DNA from 4 places in the Stappia sp. ICDLI1TA098 genome. Region 3 is predicted to be linked to each of the others. Evidence: riboswitches for the same ligand, from Rfam matches in the RefSeq annotation. Region 3 holds a riboswitch; each other region holds the start of a gene.

Region 1 (5,129 bases), 340 kb from region 3:
GTCGCCGGCGACGAATCCCGACAACCAGCTGAAATAGCGCTGCGCCAGCGGCTGATCGAGACCCCATTCGGCACGCATCGCTGCGACCGTCGCAGGATCGGCGGGCAGGTTCCACGCACGGATGGCGATCTCGACAGGGTCGGCCGGCATCAGCGCGACAACGAGGAAGGCCAGCGCGGAGACCGCCAGCAAGCTGGCGGCCGCACGCAGGCCCAATCTCAGCGTATGCTCCAACACGCTAGTTCTTTCAGCGCACCTCGCCCATCTTCGGTCGGATCACGTGATAGTCTGAACCCCACGGCTCGTAATTCGCGAGGCGTTGCGAGAGGCCGACATGCCAGCTCGGCGACACGAGGAATGTTACCGGAGCATCCTTGAAGAGCTGCTCCTGCGCCTCCAGGGCAATCTCCATGCGCTCTTCCGACGTTCCGACCTTGGAAAATTTGGCAATGATCGCGTCGAACGCGTCGCTCTTGTAGCGCGCATGATTGAGCGGGCCATCGCTCTTCAGCATGGAGTTAAAGAAATAGGCAGGGTCCCCGGCGGGCGCAGTATGCTGTGCCCAGAGCGCAATGTCGAAAGCGCCGTCGGCAGCATATTCGCCGATATTCTCAACCACCCTGGTGTCGGAAGCAATGCCGACGCGGGCGAGGGCCGCCTTCACCACCGGCATCATGGTGACCAGGTCTGGCCGCTGCGGATAGGTGACGATCAGTATGGAGAGTTTCTGGCCATCCTTTTCGCGGACGCCGTCACTACCGGGCTCCCAACCGGCTTCGTCCAAAAGCGCCTTCGCCTTGTCGAGGTCCGTGTTGCGGGGCTCCTTCGCTGCAAAAGGGAAATATGGTGCAAAAGCGCCTGTGGCTGGAGTGCCGGCGTTGATCGCCGCGACGAGTTCCTGGCGGTCGATGGCGAGATCGATCGCCTGCCTGACTTTCACGTCCGATACGGCTGGTCGCTCATTGTTGATGAAGCCGAAATACTGGTAGCCCACCGGGAAGGATTTGATTGCGACACCCGGATTGGCTTTCAACCGTGAGAGGCCTTCAGCCGGCAAGCCAAAGGCAATATCGAGTTCGCCAGCCTCGAAGGCCAGTGCCATCGTCTGCGCATCGCCAAACCGGCGCAGATTGATCGGCGAACGGTCTTCCGCGCCGGGGAAACTGGTATTGGGCTTCAGTGCCAGGTTTTGGTCGACGTTGAACTCCTCGACCGCATAGGGGCCGGTGAACAGGAACGAGCCGTCCTCCTTTGTGGTGTAGGCCATAAGCGGCCATTCGGCGAAGAGTGCTGCAATCAACGGCACCGGCCTCTCCGTGGTCAGCGCAAGCGTGAGATCGTCCTGCGCCTCGAAACTGATCATGCCACCGGTGGATTTGGCCGCCGGCAGTTTTGAGAAGGTGTGATCGAACCCCTTTTTCAGGGCGGCCGCCGTGACAGGTGAGCCATCGGAGAAGAAGCGGCCGGGCGCAAGGCTAACGGTCCAGGTCAAGTCTCCGGTCCGCTCTGCCGTTGCAGCCAGTTCAGGCACCAGATTGCCGTCCTTGTCGACCATAAACAGCTTTTCGCCAATACCGTGGCTGACCAGCGCCCAGCTTGATGACCCTTTGGTCGGATCAAGAGCAGCTGTGATGAACGTTGCGCCGGCCTGGATTGCTTCTTGTGCTATTGCCGGCACAGTGAAAACGCACGTGGAAACGGCCAACGCGGCAAGCGTGGCTCGGGTGATGTGTCTCATGTCAGTCCTCTGTTGAATCTGGCTGAATCTTGCTGCGCAGGCGCTGCTTGCGTCCGGTCGGTTGATAGGCGAAGTCGTCGACGATGCGTCCTCCGAGCAGATGTTCCTCGACGATACGGTCGATCGCAGTCTCGGTAACACCGCCGTAATAGGTACACTCGGGAAACACTTGGACCACTGGTGCAAGTGCGCAGGGGCCCAAGCACGTCGATTTTGCGGTCATCGTGCCGCAGCCGGTCACACGCAGTTTGCGGCGCTGTTGCACGTTGCGCAGATGTGCCCAGATTGCATCCGCGCCGGCGGCGTTGCAGGCTCCGCCCTCGCAGACGAGGACGCGGTGCTTCTGCGCTGGCACCAACGATGCCTCAGGCTTTGCGCCGTCGGGAACAATGACGGGGGCGATTGCAGCATCTGCGATCATGGCGGAAAGCAACGCTTCGAAGTGCATACTCTGGGCGATATCGCGGGTGACCCGTATCGGTGGCCAGCCGTCAGGAGTTTCTGCCTGCCAACGCTTCAGCGAGCGTGTCATCCAGTTCATGAAGCTCGGTTCCATCGGAAGCACCAGCGGAACGACCAGAATGGACGCAAATCCGCGCCCGCGCAGGTTCAGAAGCGCATCGCGCAGCGATGGTTGTCCTTGCTCGGAAAAACATGAGATGGCCTGTGCCACATTGGGAAGACGTGCGGCTATGGACGCAAGTCGCTGCATCTCGGCATGAGGCGCGGCAGCGAATGCAGACTTTGCGACCAGCAGGACAGCCTCGCCGAGAACGGCAGGCCCGTTTCCTTCGTTGTGCCGGTTTGCATCCGTTGACGTTGAAGTCTGCTCCAATCAAAAATCCCCGCTGCCATGCAGACGGGGACCTGGAGACGTGGCGCGAGTTCAGTTCATGCAGACCGAACACAGCGTACGCGCTCCCATGGCAATCCCCGACCACGGAACTCTATGTTGTCAGGCAGGTCTCCTGGCTCGCGGGTCGTTGCTGCTTTGCGTGTCTTCCCGGCTCAAATGCCAGTGACATTGACGGCAAAGCGGCTCGCCGCTCACAGTTGCGGGTCAGCTCCGGCATTCCTCGAAAGGTCACCGGATTCCCTCTTAGCTCCCTGTCGGAAATTCCGACAGGGAGAACCTTGACGGCGCGACAGTCTCGAATTGTGTTTCACTTGTCAATCTCGCTTGAAATGTTCTTTCGGATCGGCTTAGGAAGCAACGGCATTGCGTTCCCAAGCCGGGAGCGGATCGGCTAGATCACGCCTGCGGCCGGGCATGAAGTCTGTTTCCGGAACGAGGCCAGCGTCCAGCTCGGCGCGGACTTTCCGCTCATCCATCGGATCACAACCGATGAAGACGATCTCCTGGCGCCGATCGCCCCACACGGGATCGAGATAGGGCCTCATGGCTGCCTTCCATTCCGGATAATCCGGCCATTGATGCTTGCGGACAGATGCCCACCACAGGCCATGCTTTTCTGTGCGGATGAGCGCTCCGGTCTGACTGATTTCACCGACATAATCCGGGCGGGTCGCCAGCCAGAAGAACCTCTTGGCGCGCCCGGCTGGAAGCCGGGCGCGAGGTTGTTGGAAGAAGCGTCCCCAATCAGTGCGCGATCATCTCGTGAACGATCTCGTCGGCCTTGAGCGAGGACGGATAGTAGGTCGGCCAGTTTGTCAGCTCCTCCAGCAGGGCCGCACGGTCGTCGCCCCAGTAGAGGTGATAGTGGTCGGTGACCTCGGGCGCGATCCTGTGATCGCTGAACTGGATGAACGCAGGTGCGGCCTCGTCGCCTTTCGTCTTCTTGAAGATGAAGCGGACGCCGCGGTTGCCCTTCTTGTAGGTGAGGATCTCGTAGCCGTCATAGGCGTAGTGGCCCTCGACCGGCTGGCCGTCACGATAGAAGGTGACGATGTCGCCCTTGATCGTGATCCGCTCGACGTCGGTCTTGTAACCGACATCGTAATAGGCCTTCCATTCGTCGGCGGTCTTGTCTCCGCTTTCGGCCTTGTGCGTCCAGACAGGATCGAGCGTCCCGTCCTTCAGGTGCGGATAGACCGACTGCCAATCGCCCGCGTAGTCCGAGAGGGGGCGATCCTTGATCTGGCTGTCCTCGAAATAGCCTTTGTAGACCTTCTCGTCACCGTGATCGTGTGCGTGCTCCTTGCCATGATTGTGTCCGTCACCATGACTGTGGTCGTGGCTTTTCTCGCCCTCATGGTTCTTGCCGCTCCCGCCTGCAACAGTGATGTTGTATGGCATGCCCTCGACCTCGATGGTTCCGGATTCCTGCAGGGTGTCCTTCGCAATCCGTCGAACCAGTCCGGCCTTCGGATCGCTCATGACGATCTCGTCGCCAGCCATGGCCAGCCGCGGGCGCGGGTCGTTCCAGTGGCCGTCCATCGAGTAGGACTCGGTCACCTTTTCGCTCTTGGCCACCGCGCCGTCGAGGATGTCCAGTTGATGCAGCGTGCCGTCTTCGGTGAGCACATAGCCAAAGCGGGCATTGGCCGGATCGAGCGCGAAGTCGATACGTCGGAACGGAAGCTTTATGTAGCGGAAGTGTGGTTCGTCGGCGGGGTCAACCACCACAAGGCCATTGGCACCGTAGTTCCCTAGGAAGACCTGCATGCTCTTGGCACCGAGCAGTGTTCCGGTCTTCTGGCCGGCCGGCAGGTCGTTTGAATATTTCAGCATCTTGAAGGTCGGTGCATCGCTTCCGGCAGTGACCGTCAGCACGCCTTCATCACATCCAGCCGCGAGGAAGGCACCGGAAAACGCCTCGCCATGAATTCCGGAGCAGGTGGCAACCTCGCCGACCGGCGTTCCGTCTTCCTTGACCGTCTGCATGCCAACCCGCTTAGGCAAGGCGTCGCCTTCAACCGGCACGTCGGAAGCGACCGTCGTGACCCAGTGCTTGCCGATCGGTGCAGCAAAGCCGTGATGTGCACGGGCTTGCGGCAAGCGAGTGGACTCGACCTCGCCGTGCGAGAGTTCGTGAGCGTCGACAATCTCGTTGTACCCGCCGCGGTCGAAATTGATCACCACCTTGCCGTCGTGGTCGATGATGTGGAACGGGCGCGGACCTGTCAGGGTTGCTTCGGCCGCCTTGGGGTCCTCAATGTCGATGTCTGAATGATCGCCGTGCGCGTGCAGCGAGATGCCGCTGTCGATGAAGTTCACGACGTCGTGGTCGGACTGGACCGCTACAATGGCTGCGCCTTCGTCAACGCTGTAGAGCTTGACCTGGCCGGTGGTCTCGAACGACCAGCGCTTGTCTGGTTCGCCGAGATCGAATGCCGTAATCTTGCCCTCGACATGGTCGCCGACGAAAACACGGTAGAGCGTGATGTCTTCATCCGCCAAAGCTACGGGACCGGCGAGGCCCACGGAAAG
Region 2 (5,129 bases), on a different contig from region 3:
GTGTGTCTTGAGGGCCGCTTACTGGCAGGCTTCGCAGTCGGGATCGTCGATGGCGCAGGCCTGCACCTGTGTTGCCGGGACGGGGTCAAGCGGGGCGGACGCCGGGCCGCCGGCGGAGACGGCGTTGAGCTTGCCGTCCGTGCCCTTGAGGGTCGACTTCTCGACGTGAGTCGCGGAGCTGGAACGCAGGTAATAGGTGGTCTTCAGCCCGCGCTGCCATGCGAGCCGATAGGTCTCGTCGAGCTTTCGGCCCGACGGATTGGCGACATAGAGATTGAGCGACTGCGCCTGGTCGATCCACTTCTGTCGACGCGCGGCGGCCTCGATCAGCCATGATGCCTCGACTTCGAAGGCCGTTGCGTAGAGAGCCTTGAGATCATCGGGGATACGGTCGATCCTGCCGACGCTGCCGTCGTAGTACTTCAGGTCCGAGACCATGACCTCGTCCCACAGACCGCGTGCCTTGAGGTCGCGAACCAGTGCCGCGTTCACCACGGTGAAGTCGCCGGACATGTTCGATTTGACGAAGAGGTTCTGATAGGCCGGCTCGATCGACTGGGAGACGCCGCAGATGTTGGAGATCGTTGCCGTCGGCGCGATCGCCATGCAGTTGGAATTGCGCATGCCGACGCGCCTGACGCGCTCACGCAGGGAGTCCCAGTCGAGCCGGGAGGTGCGGTCGGGCACGAACCCGTCGCGCGCCTCCGCCAAGAGATCGAGGCTGTCGACGGGCAGGATGCCCTTCGACCACAGCGAGCCTTCGAAGCTTGCATAACGACCGCGCTCGGCGGCAAGCGCCACCGAGGCCGAGATCGCGTGGAAGCTCACGGCCTCCATGCTCCGGTCGGCGAAGTCGACGGCCTCCGGCGAGGCATAGGCGATGTGCTGGGCCTGGAGCGCGTCCTGGAAGCCCATGATGCCGAGGCCGACCGGGCGGTGGCGCAGGTTGGAGCGCCGGGCCTCCGGGATCGTGTAGAAATTGATGTCGATGACATTGTCGAGCATCCGCATCGCGGTGGCGACCGTGCGCGCCAGCCGGTCGTGGTCGAGACCGTCCGCGGTGACATGGGCGGCAAGGTTGACCGAGCCGAGATTGCAGACGGCGACCTCGTCCTCCGCCGTGTTCAGCGTGATCTCCGTGCAGAGGTTGGAGGAATGCACGACGCCGACGTGTCCCTGCGGAGAACGGATGTTGCAGGGATCCTTGAACGTGATCCAGGGGTGCCCCGTCTCGAACAGCATGGTCAGCATCCGCCGCCACAGGTCGACGGCCCGCACCTGCCTGAACACCTTGATCTCGCCGCGCGCTGCGCGCGCCTCATGGGCCTCGTAGGCGGTCTTGAAGGCAGGGCCGTAGAGATCGTGAAGCTCCGGCGTCTCGTCGGGCGAGAACAATGTCCAGGCCGCGTCGGCCTCGACACGCTCCATGAACAGGTCCGGCACCCAGTTGGCGGTGTTCATGTCGTGGGTGCGCCGGCGGTCGTCGCCGGTGTTCTTGCGAAGGTCGAGGAATTCCTCGATGTCGATGTGCCAGGTCTCGAGATACGCGCAGACCGCGCCCTTGCGCTTGCCGCCCTGATTGACGGCGATGGCTGTGTCGTTGGCGACCTTCAGGAAGGGAACGACACCCTGGCTCTCGCCGTTGGTGCCCTTGATATGAGCGCCGAGCCCGCGCACCTGCGTCCAGTCGTTGCCAAGTCCGCCGGAGTATTTGGCGAGCAGCGCATTGTCCCGGATCGCCTTGAAGATGCCGTCGAGATCGTCCGAGACGGTGGTCAGGAAGCAGGACGAGAGCTGCGGGTGGCGGGTGCCGGAGTTGAAGAGTGTCGGCGTCGAGGTCATGAAGTCGAAGGAGGAAAGAAGCCGGTAGAACTCGATGGCGCGGGCTTCCCGGTCTATCTCGTGCACGGCGAGCCCCATGGCGACGCGCATGAAGAATGCCTGCGGCAGTTCGATGCGGGTGCCGCGCGCATGCAGGAAATAGCGGTCGTAAAGCGTCTGCAGGCCGAGGTAGTCGAATTGCATGTCGCGCTCGGGCGCGAGTGCGGCGGCAAGAGTGGCGAGATCGAAGCGGGCGAGCTCCGGATCGAGAAGTTCCTCCTCGATGCCGCGTCGCACATAGGCGGTGAAATAGGCGCCGTAGCGTTCCGCCATCTCCGCCTGCGTCGCCTGGTCAGGGCGTCCGGCAAGGAACGACAACGCCTCGCGGCGCAGCTTGTCGTTGAGCAGGCGGGCGGAGACCTTGGCGTAGTTCGGCTCACGCTCGATCAGCGTGCGCGCGGCGAGGATCGGTGCCAGTGCCAGCTCGTCGGCGCTGATGCCGTCATAGAGATTGCGTCGCGTTTCGGCGAGGACCGTCTCGCTCGACACGTCGGCGAGTCCGCCGGTCGCTTCGCGGATGACGGTTTCGAGCCGGGCGTCGTCAAGGGCGACAAGGGTTCCGTCCGCCGAAGTCATGCGCAGGGCGGGCGGCGTGGTCATGGCCGGAGCCGTCGCGGCGCGCTCGCGCTCGCGTTCCCGCGCGCGCTCCTCGCGGTAGAGAACATAGGCGCGGGCGACCTTGTGGTGACCGCCACGCATCAGCGCCAGTTCCACCTGGTCCTGGACGTCCTCGATGTGGAAGGTGCGACCGGCCTCGCCACCGCGCGTCAGGCCGGCGACGACCTGCTCCGTCAGTCCCTCGACGATGTCGTGCACGCGGTGCGAGGCCGCGGAGCCGCTGCCCTCGATGGCGAGGAAGGCCTTCGACAGCGCCAGCGTGATCTTGGAGGCGTCGAAGGGCGTCACGGTGCCGTTGCGGCGGATCACCCGGCAGCCGGGATCGGCGGCCGGAACGGATTGAGCCCGGAGATCCGGACGTTCGGTTGCGATGGTCAGAGACATCGGCTTCAAACCCCAATTTATTGGGGGCAAAGGCCGAGCGGATGCAGGAGGAGGCCGCCGCGTGATGCAGCGACGATTGATCCATGCGATCCACCGGGACACCCCGCCCAGGGACGATACGTTGGTGTCACGGCAGGTCTCCTGGCTCGCGGGTCACAGCTTCCGTCCGGCCTTCCCGAAACCCTCAGGTTCCAGTGACGCGATAGGGACGTTGGCTCGTCGCTTACAGTTGCGGGGGCAGCTTCGGCCTTGCCGTCCCGATTCAGGACGGCGCACCGAATTCCCTCTTAGCTCTCGATCCTGAGAATCGAGAGACCATGACTACAAGATATGGTGGTTGAAGCCGGATCTTCCGTCAATTGATTGTGTTCGACCATCCAAGAGATTTTCTCGGTGGGAGCCTGGCGTGACGAAGCGTTGCCATAAGAAAAGGCCACGGCCGCTTGCGCGACCGTGGCCCCGTGATGCCGGGTCAGGGAGACCCCGGCCTCACTTCATGCCGAGCTGGACGCGCAGCGTTTCGGCAAGCTCCTTGATCGTCGCCTCGGGGTCGGCACCTTCGGTGACCTCGACCAGCGCGGCCGAGATAAGGTCGGTCACGGCGACGCCCTCGGTGCCCGGATAGGCGTACCAGGGGCCGGCGTAGTTCGCGATCTGGGTGTGGGCGACAAGCGCGTTCGGGTTCTTTTCATAGAACGAGCCGAGATAGGCCTTGTCCTCGATCACGATGGAGTTGGCCGGGGCATAGCCGGTCGATTCCACGATGATCTTCTGGCCTTCGGGGCCGGTCACGAAGGAGATGTACTCCCAGGCGGCCTTCTGCTTGGCCGCATCCTTGGTCAGCATGACGATGCCGGAGCCGCCGGTGGGGAAGTAGACCTTCTCCTTGTCCTCGGTGGCGATCGGCAGCGGCTTCACCGCGAGCGTGAAGGCATCTCCGGCGCCCTGCTCGAAGCGCGTCTGCAGCGAGGAGCTCTCGAACATGATGCCAAGCGTACCGGCCGGCAGCGCCTGGCGGGCGTCGCTGTCGGCGTAGGACTTCATGCCGCCTTCCTTGGCGAAGCGCTGGTAGAGGCGCGCAGCCTCGATGCCGGCTTCGCTGTCGAGGGTGATGTCGGTCTCGTCCTCGTTCATCGGGCGCCCGCCATAGGCGCCGAGCAGCGACTGGTAGCGCCAGTCGTGGCGGTCGATCCATACGCCGTCGATGTTGTCGCCAAGCGCGTTGATCTTGGCGGCGAGCTCGATCACCCCGTCATACGTGGTGGGGAAATCGTCCATCGAGCCGCCGGCTTGCTCGACCAGCTTGGGGTTGACGTACATCACCAGCGTCGAGGCGGACGTTGCAAGCGCGTGCTGCTGGCCCTTGAAGCTGCCGAGCGAGAGCAGGGCGGGCGTGTAGCCGGCCTTTGCGGGATCCTCGCCGAGGAAACCCTCCAGCGGCTGCGTCAGGCCGCGCTCCTGCAGGATGCGCCAGCGGTTGAGGCCGACATAGGCGACGTCCGGCGCGGTGCCGGCGACAGCCTCGCGCAGCAGGCGCTGGACGCCTTCCGGATAGCCCTCGGCGGCGCCGTCGAGGGTGACCTTGATGTCGGGATGCTTGGCCATGAAGGCATCGGCGAGCACCTTCTGCGTGTCCGCCCAGATGGTCGGAATCGCATAGTGCACGCGGATTTCGGTTTCCTGCGCGGTCGCGGCGGTGGCGGTGAGCGCGAAGGCGGCGGCGAATAGGGCACGTCTCATGCTTGACACTCCTTGTTGACGTTTCTGCACGCGCGGTTTTTCCCGCGTCTTTCGTGGTTCCCGCGTTTCAGCCCTTGAGCCCGCTTGCCGCGAGGCCCTGGGTGAACTTCCGCTGCGCCACCAGAAAGGCGATGACCAGCGGAGCGGTGATGATCACGGCCGCTGCCATCAGCGGGCCGACGTCGTCACCGGATTCCTCGTCCCGGAAGTAGAGAATGCCGCGCGGCGGAGTGGCGAGATGCGGATCGGTCGTGGCGATCAGCGGCCAGAACAGGTCGTTCCAGTGCGCGGTGACGGAGAAGATCGCAAAGGCGGTGGCCGCCGGCATGACAAGCGGGAAGGCGATGCGCCAGACGATGGCGGTCTCGCTCAGCCCGTCGACCCGGGCGGCCTCGAAGAGCTCCACCGGAAGCTGCGAGAAGGCCTGGCGAAACAGGAAGATGCCGAAGGCTGTGGGGACGAACGGCAGGATCAGCGCCCAGTAGGAGTTGAGGATGCCAGCCTGC
Region 3 (5,129 bases):
CCCGCAGGGCGCGGTCGATTTCGCCCCCGTGCTCGCCTGTGCCGCCCGGCATGGCTATTCGGGCTGGCTGGTGATCGAGGCGGAGCAGGATCCGCTGGTCCGAGATCCGTTCACCTATCAGTCGATGGGCCTCAAGGCGCTCAGGGAAACCGCCCGCCGCGTCGGCCTCGACCGGGCGACGAACGACTGACGACCAGACCAAACAACGGGAGTGGACGACATGGCCGATCTTCTGGTGAAGCCCAACGGCGCGCACGGCAAGGTGCACGACATCACGCCGGAAAGCGCCGGCTGGGGCTACGTCGGCTTCACGCTTTACCGACTCGCGCCGGGAGAGAGCGTTGCCGAAGAGACCGGCGAGCGGGAGGCTATCCTCGTTCTGGTCGAGGGCAGGGCGAAGCTGTCCGCCGGCGGCGAGGACTTCGGCGAGCTTGGCAACCGCATGAGCGTCTTCGAGCGCAAGAAGCCGGCCTGCCTCTATGTGCCGAACGACAGCGCCTGGTCGGCGACGGCGACAACCGGACTGACGCTCGCGGTATGCAGCGCGCCGGGCAAGAGCGGGCACGAGGTCGCGCTGATCTCCGACATCGGTTTCGAGGAACGCGGCAAGGGTGCCAATACCCGCTACATCCATCCGATCGCCATGGAGGACAGCGACGTCGCCGACAGCCTGCTGGTGACGGAGGTCTTCACCCCGGCCGGCAACTGGTCGTCCTATCCTCCGCACCGTCATGACGAGGACAACTTCCCGGACATGACCTATCTGGAGGAGACCTATTATCACCGGCTCGACCCGGCGACCGGCTTCGGGTTCCAGAGGGTCTTCACCGAGGACGGCAGTCTCGACGAGACCATGGCGGTGAGCGACGGTGACGTCGTCCTGGTGCCGAAAGGCCATCACCCCTGCGGCGCGCCGCACGGCTACGAGATGTACTATCTCAACGTCATGGCCGGCCCCTTGCGCAAATGGCGCTTCAAGAACCATCCCGACCACGACTGGATCGCCCGGCGCGACGCGGCCAAATAAGAGGCTGTCGGCGCGTCTGAGCGCACCGCCCGCCCGTGCGCGGGGATATCTGAGCGTCGACTTGATGCAAGCGGAGGGAAAAGAGGCCCGGGCGGGATCCGTCCGGGCCTTTCGGGCCGTGGCGGCCCGTCGATGCAAATTTGCGTTTCGGCGCGACAGAATTTCGAAATCCTGTCGCGCCGATTGCCGGAAATGCTCAGGCGTAGAAAAGGGCGACGCCGGCGAGCGCGGTGAGGCCGCCGAGCACGCGCGTGACGGTCAGCCCCTTGGCGCCGGCGGCACGCGCCAGCGCGCCCGTGCCGAAGCCGAGCGCGACGCCGGCAGCATGCAGCAGCGCCGTGGCAATCGCGAAGCCGGCGGCGTAGGCGAGCTGCGTGGCCGAGCCGATTTCACCGCCATGGGCATGGCCGTGGAAGAGGGCGAAGATGCCGACGATCGCCGCGCAGGCCCCGACCGGAAGACGAACCGCGAGGGCGACCATCAGGCCGAGGGCCACCACCGACGCCAGGATCGCCGGCTCGACGAAGGGCAGGCCGACGCCGCCGAGCGCCAGGCCGAAGCCGACCAGCATGGTCACGACGAAGCTTGCCGGCACCACATAGACCGCGCGCCCGCCGATCTGCCAGGCCCACAGGCCGACGGCGACCATCGCCAGGATGTGGTCCGTGCCGAACAGCGGATGCGAGAAGCCAGCAGCGAAGGAACCGTGCTCGCCGGGGGCGAGGTGGGCGAGTGCCGGCGTTGCGCCTGTCAGGAAAACGGCACCGGTGGTCGCGGCAAGCGCGAGGGCGGCACTGGCAAATTTCTTCATGCTGTCGATCCTTCCATTGAGTCGATCTTGCGCCCCGATTTGGGTCACGCGGATTGGGTTTCACGGGGCGCGGGAAGCTGGACGATCCACCAGAGCGACCCGGCCATGCGCCCGATTCCGCTAGGAAAACAGGTTCCTCGAGGAAGACAAGGCCTCTGTGGGCCGTGTCCAGAGGCAAATCCCGCCGCCGGAGGCGAAATGCGTCCCGGCGGCGGAGGTTGTCCGCTCAGGCGCTGCTCAGGCCGCGGCCTGATGCAGGCGTGACTGGAACAGCAGTCCCGTGCGCGCCTTGTCGAGCGTCTTGGCGCCGGCCAGAACGGCCAGATCGACAAGCGGTTCGAGAATGATCACGGTCAGATAGGCGCCGCCGAAGCTGGCGACACTGGCCAGGTTCTCCGCGCCGAAACCGCCGCCATAAAGCGCCCAGAACGCCACCCAGGCAACGATACCGCCCTGGTAGCTGGTCGACAGCGCCAGCGCCTGGACGTAGCTGACGTCCTTGTAGGCGGTGCTGGCGGGAATGATCCGCCGCGCCAGATGGCTCATGGCGTACAGCGGCACGATCAGCGTCGTCAGGTTGATGGCGTACTGCGGCAGGTCGGCTGGCGCGAAGAAGAGGCCCTGGGTCAGCAGGCCGAGCGCCAGGCCGATACCGGCGGGACCGGCTCCAAGCGTCAGATAGAGTGTCGATCCCAGGATTATGTGCACCTCCGAGACGCCGACCGGTCGGGTCGGGAGCACCTCGAAGAAGCAGAAGACGAGCGCGGTGGCGATGACCGACCGCAGAACCAGCGCAGCGAAGCCGCCGTCCTTGCGGATTGTGTCGAAGGACATCTTCGCGATCAGGCCGACAGAGCCGACGGCAGTTGCGTAGCTCAACATCATCTTGGCGCCGGTTACGACGCCCGGTTCGATATGCATTATAAGCCCCCTTGCGCACCCTCCGTGCGCCAAGCGATTGAAAAAAGACGTGAAAATCACGTCGCCAATGATGGCAGGTCTCCTGGCTCGCGGTTGCTGTTGCTTTGCCCGCCTTCCCGGCCGTCTGTCGGCCAGTGGCATCCTGGGCATCGCTTGCCGCTTACAGTTGCGGGGGCAGCCACGGTCTTGGCCCCTGATGGGTACGCCGCACCGTGTTCCCTTTTCATCCGTGCTCGGCTTTGCCACACGGAAACCATCACAGTGAATCCTAAGGGCGGCGCGGGAGTGCTGACAAGGTCATTTTTTATAGGATCGCGCCGTTTCAAGACCAAAACGCGGGCAGAAGCGGCTGCTTCTGCCCGCGGATCGGGACAAGTCCGCCGGCGCGGGGCAGGAACCTCGCGCCGGTTCTGATCGCGGTTTGCCGGCTCAGCGGGCTTCGCTCTGCAGCCCGCGGAAGATCGCCACGCACATCAGCAGCAGCACCAGCGTGAAGGGCAGGCCGGTGGAGATCACCATCGCCTGCAGCGCGCTCAATCCGCCGCCGATCAGCAGCACGATCGCGACCAGCCCCTCGAAGGTGCACCAGAACACGCGCTGCGGCACCGGTGCGTCGACCTTGCCGCCGGCCGTGATCGTGTCGATGACGATCGAGCCGGAGTCGGAGGAGGTGACGAAGAACACGATCACCAGGATGATGCCGAGCGTCGACGTGATCGAGGAGAACGGCAGCCCCTCCAGCATGGCGAAGAGCGACAGTTCCGGATGGTAGGCGTCGATCACATTGGCCTTCACCGCGCTGGTGGCCGGATCGCTCAGCACCTGGTCGACGGCGACGCCGCCGAAGACGGCCATCCACAGCACGCAGACCACCGAGGGGATGATCAGCACGCAGGTCAGGAACTCGCGTACCGTCCGGCCGCGGCTGACGCGGGCAATGAACATGCCGACAAAGGGCGACCAGGAGATCCACCACGCCCAGTAGAAGGCGGTCCAGCCCTGGCGGTAGTCATCGTCGGTCCGCCCGAACGGGTTCGACAGCGGCACCAGGTCGGTGGCGTAGGCGGTCAGCCCCTGCCAGAAGTCCTTCAGGATCGCCACGGTCGGGCCGGCGAAGAGCACGAACAGCAGGAGCAGGGCGGCGAGGCCCATGTTGATCTCCGACAGCACCTTCACGCCGCCATCAAGGCCACGCAGCACCGAGATGAGCGCGATGGAGGTGATGATGACGATCAGGATCACCTGCACGGTCGTCGTGTTGGGAATGCCGAAGACATGCTCCAGTCCGGCGTTCGCCTGCTGCGCGCCGAGGCCGAGCGAAGTGGCAAGGCCGAACAGCGTGGCGAAAACGGCGAGCATGTCGATCACATGGCCGGTCCAGCCCCATACGCGCTCGCCGAAGATCGGATAGAACGCCGAGCGGATCGACAGTGGCAGGCCCTTGTTGAACGAGAACAGCGCCAGCGCCAGCGCCACGATCGCGTAGATCGCCCAGGGGTGCAGGCCCCAGTGGTAGATGGTGGCGGCAAGGCCCATGGACTTTGCCGCATCGACGTTGGCGGCGATGATCGACCCGTCCTCGGCAAAGGGCGAGGGGGTTCCGAGCGGCTGCGAAATGGCCATGTGATAGACCGGCTCGAGCACGCCGAAGAACATCAGGCCGATGCCCATGCCGGCGGCGAACAGCATGGCGAACCAGCCGGAATAGGTGTAGTCCGGCGTCGCATCCTTGCCGCCGAGCCGCACGTTGCCCCAGGGGCTGACGATCAGCATCAGGCAGAACAGCACGAAGATGTTCGCCGAGATCATGAAGAACCAGTCGAACGTGCTCGTCAGTGCCGGGCGAAGCGCGCCAAAGAAGCTGCTGGCCTGCTCGGGCGCGGCAAGCGCGTAGATCACGAAGGCGATAATGGCGAGCGACGAGATGAGGAAGACTGGATTGTGGATGTCGAAGCCGAACGGCCCGACGCTGCCCTCGAGATTATCCTGACCGATTTCGAAGTCGGTATCGATAAGCTCGGTGGGACCTTCGGGCGCCGGGATCCCGGTGCTGGTCTCGTCAGACATTCTTTGTTTTCCTCTTGTGTCTGCAGGGGGAACTGGGATTGGGACGGATCATTCGCCGCGCACGACAAAGACCGATGCGGCGGAGCGTGCGGCGATCGTGCCGCCGTTGGACGGCCACAGGTGATCGGCGATGTTGGGAATGTGGGAGGCCATCACCACAAGGTCGGCGCCCGTGTCCGTCACGGCCTTGAGCAGCGTGGCGTCGAGATCGATGGACGGGTCGTTGGAAATCACCGCATGCGCGGTGGTCTCGATGCCGTTGGCCTTGCCTTCGGCCGACGCGAAGGCCTTGAGCCGCTCCGC
Region 4 (5,129 bases), 140 kb from region 3:
GCGGATGGTTTCGCGCAGCGTCTCGGCGTGGTCAGGATAGAGGCTGACGCCAATGCTCACGCCAAGGCCGATCTCGCTGCCGTCTTCCTGTAGCGTTATCGGCTCGGTGATGGCCGCATGAAGCGTTCCTGCGGTCGCGGCGGGGTCGTCGAAGTGGGCTCGGTCGGCGATGACCAGAAACTCGTCGCCGCCAAGTCGGACCACGGTCTCTTGCGGAAAGGCCGTGGTGAGACGCTGCGCCATGCCGATCAGCAGGTCGTCGCCGGCTGCGTGGCCAAGCAGGTCGTTGAGGCTCTTGAAGCCGTCGAGATCGATGCTGAAAACCGCAAGGCGCGGCTGGGCGTTCGCGCGCTGGCTGTCGATGTCGTGAATGAACTGGGCGAGTTGGCGGCGGTTCGCCAGCCCGGTGAGTACGTCATGCTCGGCAAGCCACGCGGCACGTTTTTCAGCTTCAACGCGTCGGTGCAGTTCGCCCTTGAGGCGGGCGTGATGCCTGATGCTGTAGAGGAACCCGAGGATGCCGATGATGGAAATTGCCAAGAAGGCTTCGTCGACTTCAAAGGTCTCATGAGCCTTGGCAAATGCGATAGCAGCCTCGAACGCGTCCAGGTAAACGAGGATGGACCAGATTCCGATGCCACTCGCAACGACAAGTACCGGTTCGGCAAACCGTTGCCAAAGTTGTGCTATCTGCGGTGGCATGTCGATTTCCCCAGTGGCCCCAAGAAATAACAATGTTCAATGCCAATAAATTATGATTGCCCATCGAATTTGCATAGGAAGGGAAAATACGAGCGTTTATGAGAAATCCCGCCGCTCAATGTTTCGCAGCAGCGGTGGGAGAATTTATTTGTCGAATAAAAACAAGCGTCAGGACAAATTCCAAAGGGGAAGGGGGCAAGCATGGCAGGCGGCGCCGATTGGCCCCGCTGAGGAGAGCCTTGATGTTTCTTACATTGTTTCTGTCAGATTAACAATATTGCCACGATTACGCCAATTGTACGAAGACCGTGCCTGTCCCAGGTTTTAGCGGCAAGGCCGGCAAGGAGGCCGGCGCTTGCGTGGCGAGCGGATGCCAGGCGCAATCGGGGACTTATGATGGAGCTTCACACAAAGACCGGAACCGGGCAGTTCGATATGATGGCCGCGCCGATGCGCGTCGGTCGCGTAGTTCTGGCCGTTCGCGATCTGGCGGCAATGACCGACTTTTACCGCAAGGTGCTCGGGCTTGCCGTTCTTGCGCGCGATGATGAAACCGTGCGGCTGGGAGTTGGCGATTCTGTGCTTCTGGAGCTGCGCGGCGATCCTTCTCTTGCCGCGTCGAGCCCGCGCGAGGCCGGTCTCTTTCATACCGCCTTCTTGCTGCCGACGCGCGCCGATCTCGGCTGCTGGCTGCGCTTCGCGCTGCAGACGGGCCTAAGGATCGACGGGGCGTCGGATCACATCGTCAGCGAAGCGCTCTACCTTGCCGATCCCGAGGGCAACGGCATCGAGATCTACACCGATCGCCCGGCCGAGGTCTGGTGGCGTGCGGATAGCACGGTGACCATGTCCACCGATCCGCTCGACGCGGAAGGCCTGATCGCTGCTGGAGCAGAGCGGACCTGGTCCGGCATGCCGCAAGGAAGCATCGTCGGTCATGTTCACCTGCGCGTCGGCGACACAGATCTGGCTGAGGGCTTCTATCGCGACGTGATCGGCTTTGACCTTTCGGCGCGCTATCCTGGCGGCAGCTTCTTCGGCTCCGGCGGTTATCATCACCAGCTTGCCGGCAATGTCTGGAACAGCCGGGGGGCGGGCACGCGCACGCCGGGGCGCACCGGTCTCGCGTCGTTGGAGCTCATCGTTCTTTCGAAGGAGGATCGCGACCGGATCTCCGCGACTGCACGCGCCGGGGGGATTTTCGTCGATGATTCGGGTGACGTGCTGACGCTTCGGGATCCCTGGGGAACGGAAATCGTTCTGCGCGGGGCTTGATGCACGGATCGGTAGACATCCGTCGGAGCCAGTTCCGGCGGATGCCATCTCCCCGATTGCATGCTTGCGACGGGCGAGAGGTCACACAACCGCATACGCTGCGAAGCGCCGCCTTGCGGAAAATCTCGATGTAAGGAAAAGAAGAAGAGTGGCTCCCCGGGCCGGATTCGAACCAGCGACCAAGCGGTTAACAGCCGCTTGCTCTACCACTGAGCTACCGGGGATCACTGAACCGCAGTGCGGTGCACCGCGTCGGTGAGGGGCATATAGCAAAGCCCATGCGCATTTGCCAAGTATTTTGTCATGATTTTTCCACAGGCACCAGTGCGGGGAGGGGATCTGGCGCCGAATGCCGGGCGGTCCGGCGAGCTTGTTGGCGGCCTCGCGCCGCGCTATGAAGGACGACCGGTCCTTATCCGACGGACAAAGTCCGAGGGAGAGGTGAAAGTCGGAATACGGTGGGGGACGACCCAAGTCGGGGTCCCGAATCCGTAGCTGCCCCCGCAACTGTGAGCGGCGAGCCATCCTGCGCGTACCACTGGGCGAACGGCCCGGGAAGGGCAGGGACATGGCCGCGACCCGCGAGCCAGGAGACGAGCCGGAGATCCCGGGAGCCCGCATCCGCCCTGTGGCGCGCGGCCCCGGCCCGAAACGTCACGGCCGTCGGGTGGACGGCAGGAGGCTGCAATGAAGAGATTCGATCCCGGCCGTCGTCTGCGCGGCCGTACACGCCTGTCACCGCATTGCCCGCGCGTGGCCGGAAACTAATGCCCTTCAGGACTGTTCTCGTGACCGGCGGTGCGCGCTCTGGCAAGAGCGCCTACGCGGAGGGGCTCGTTCGCGCCAGCGGCCGCGAGCGTGTCTACGTGGCGACCTGTGTCGCCGGCGACGGCGAGATGCGCGAGCGCGTCGCACGCCACCGCGACCAGCGCGGCGAAGGCTGGCTGACGCTGGAGGAGCCTCGCGATATCGCCGGCGTCATCGCCGCCGAGAGCCGGCCCGGGCGGGCGCTGCTGGTCGACTGCCTGACGCTCTGGCTTTCGAACGTCCTTTTCGCCGAAGCGGATCCCGCCGCCGAGACCCGGCGGCTGCGTGCCGCGATTGCCGCTGCAGCCGGGCCGGTGGTGCTCGTCACCAACGAGGTCGGCTCCGGTATCGTTCCCGACAATGCGCTTGCCCGCCGCTTTCGCGACGAGCAGGGACGCCTCAACCGTCTGATCGCGGAAGCGGCCGAGGCCGCGGTGCTGGTAGCCGCCGGCCTGCCGCTTGTCCTCAAGCCCAATTCCGCCCAACCGGAGATCACCTTATGAGCACTTCCCAGCCCCCGCAGCGTACCGGCAAGATCCCGGCCACGATCGTCACCGGCTTCCTTGGGGCCGGCAAGACGACGCTGCTCTCCAATCTCTTGCGCGAGGCGAAGGGCAAGAGGATCGCGCTCATCGTCAATGAGTTCGGCGACATGGGCTTTGACGGCTCGCTGGTCGACGGCTGCGCCGACCCGACCTGCGCGGCCGACGAGGTGGTCGAACTGACCAATGGCTGCATCTGCTGCACGGTCGCCGACGACTTCCTGCCGACGATGGAAATGCTGATCAACCGCGAGGACGCGCCCGAGCACATCGTCATCGAGACGTCGGGCCTGGCTCTGCCTCAGCCGCTGGTGCGCGCTTTTTCCTGGCCGAGCGTGAAGACGCGGGTCACGGTCGATGCCGTGGTGACCGTTGTCGACGCGGCCGCCGTTGCCGAGGGGCGTGTTGTCGGCGACGAGGCGGCCCTTGCCGCGCAGCGCGCCGCCGACGAGGCGCTGGACCACGAAAGCCCGGTGGAGGAACTTTTCGAGGACCAGCTCGTCTGCGCCGACCTCGTCGTGCTCAACAAGGCCGATCTTGTCGACGCGGAGGGGCTTGCCCGTGTGCGCGCCGAGGTCGCCTCACGCGTGCGCCCTGCCGTTGAGATCGTCACGGCGGAGAAGGGGGTGCTCGCCGCCGACGTGCTCCTTGGCCGCATGAGTGCCTCCGAGGAGGACATGACCGGGCGCGAGGGGCATCACGAGAGCCATCACCATCACGACGACGGGGATCACGATCATGATCATGACGATGATCACGATCACCACCATCATCATCACGATCATGACCATGATGAATTCGAGAGCCATGTGGTGACGCTCGCGGCGTTCGCGTCGTTGAAGGACCTTGAGGCGCGCGTCGGCGCGGCGATGGCGGTTCCCGGCGTGCTGCGGATCAAGGGCGCGGCGGAAATATCCGGCAAGGCGGCACCGGCGATGGTGCAGGCGGTCGGCCCCCGCGTGGAAGCATGGTTCGCCCGCGACAGCCGCGCGCCGGGCCGGCTCGTGGTGATCGGGCTCGCCGGTTTCGACCTCGCCCGCGTGGAGGGGCTTCTCGCCAGCGCGCAGGCCGCCTGATCAGGCGAAAGAGCGGGCGGGAAAACGGAACCACAAGGGGAGGCGGCATGCACATTCTTGCCGGACGCAGCGGACGCATCGACCAGGGCGACGAGGCGGTCGATCTCGGCCAGAGCCCGGCGGACGTGATTGTCCTGTCTGCGGCCGACACAGAGCTCGCCTCTCTGGCGGCGGCGAAGCAGCGGCTTGGCGAGACCGTATCTTCGCTGCGACTTGCCAACATGATGGCGCTTTCCCATCCGTATTCGGTGGACCTTTACGCCGAGGACACGGTCGCGGGCTCTCGCCTCGTGATCCTTCGGCTGCTCGGCGGGGCGGAGTACTGGCCCTACGGCGTCGAAAGGCTGACGGAGGTCGCGCGCGGCGCGGGCATCGGGCTTGCCGTGATGCCGGGGGACGACCGCTGGGACGCGGATCTTGCCGCGCGTTCGACCCTCGATGTGGCGACCGTGGAATGCCTCTGGCGCTATCTCGCCGAGGGCGGGGCGGAGAACCAGGAAAACTTCCTGCGGTTCTGCGGGCATCTGCTCGATCAGACGGCGGAGCCCGATCCGCCCCGCGCGCTGCCGCGCGCCGGCATCTTCCTGCCCGACGTCGCGCGTCCCTCGCTTGCCGATCTCCGCTCGCTGTGGAGCGATCCGGATGCGCCCGTTGCCGCCATTGTCTTCTACCGCGCGCTCGTTCAGAGCGCGGCGACCGCGCCGGTGGAGGCGCTTGTCGCGGCGCT

The links. A riboswitch is a leader RNA that binds a small molecule or an ion and turns the genes downstream of it on or off. The one in region 3 is predicted to bind cobalamin.
Region 1: another riboswitch for cobalamin. It lies ahead of ACSLUQ_RS07070 ((2Fe-2S) ferredoxin domain-containing protein); the one in region 3 lies ahead of ACSLUQ_RS08705 (energy-coupling factor ABC transporter permease).
Region 2: another riboswitch for cobalamin. It lies ahead of ACSLUQ_RS19650 (ribonucleoside-diphosphate reductase subunit alpha); the one in region 3 lies ahead of ACSLUQ_RS08705 (energy-coupling factor ABC transporter permease).
Region 4: another riboswitch for cobalamin. It lies ahead of cobU (bifunctional adenosylcobinamide kinase/adenosylcobinamide-phosphate guanylyltransferase); the one in region 3 lies ahead of ACSLUQ_RS08705 (energy-coupling factor ABC transporter permease).

What each region holds. Positions count from the first base shown of each region.
Region 1 covers NZ_JBTZBT010000001.1:1,566,165-1,571,293, reverse strand. The annotation lists gene ACSLUQ_RS07080 (ABC transporter permease) at 1-234, opposite strand, end outside; gene ACSLUQ_RS07075 (ABC transporter substrate-binding protein) at 248-1,738, opposite strand; gene ACSLUQ_RS07070 ((2Fe-2S) ferredoxin domain-containing protein) at 1,740-2,573, opposite strand; cobalamin riboswitch at 2,680-2,891, opposite strand; partial or broken gene ACSLUQ_RS07065 (GTP-binding protein) at 2,942-3,292, opposite strand; gene ACSLUQ_RS07060 (ZinT family metal-binding protein) at 3,339-3,995, opposite strand.
Region 2 covers NZ_JBTZBT010000005.1:73,109-78,237, forward strand. The annotation lists gene ACSLUQ_RS19650 (ribonucleoside-diphosphate reductase subunit alpha) at 19-2,883, opposite strand; cobalamin riboswitch at 2,998-3,218, opposite strand; gene ACSLUQ_RS19655 (ABC transporter substrate-binding protein) at 3,373-4,623, opposite strand; gene ACSLUQ_RS19660 (carbohydrate ABC transporter permease) at 4,691-5,129, opposite strand, start outside.
Region 3 covers NZ_JBTZBT010000001.1:1,910,557-1,915,685, reverse strand. The annotation lists gene iolE (myo-inosose-2 dehydratase) at 1-190, shown strand, start outside; gene iolB (5-deoxy-glucuronate isomerase) at 221-1,027, shown strand; gene ACSLUQ_RS08710 (HupE/UreJ family protein) at 1,224-1,838, opposite strand; gene ACSLUQ_RS08705 (energy-coupling factor ABC transporter permease) at 2,076-2,759, opposite strand; cobalamin riboswitch at 2,815-3,032, opposite strand; gene ACSLUQ_RS08700 (BCCT family transporter) at 3,189-4,826, opposite strand; gene ACSLUQ_RS08695 (universal stress protein) at 4,875-5,129, opposite strand, start outside.
Region 4 covers NZ_JBTZBT010000001.1:2,053,682-2,058,810, reverse strand. The annotation lists gene ACSLUQ_RS09230 (putative bifunctional diguanylate cyclase/phosphodiesterase) at 1-735, opposite strand, end outside; gene ACSLUQ_RS09225 (VOC family protein) at 1,099-1,977, shown strand; tRNA gene ACSLUQ_RS09220 (tRNA-Asn) at 2,127-2,201, opposite strand; cobalamin riboswitch at 2,367-2,594, shown strand; gene cobU (bifunctional adenosylcobinamide kinase/adenosylcobinamide-phosphate guanylyltransferase) at 2,745-3,287, shown strand; gene cobW (cobalamin biosynthesis protein CobW) at 3,284-4,402, shown strand; gene cobN (cobaltochelatase subunit CobN) at 4,450-5,129, shown strand, end outside.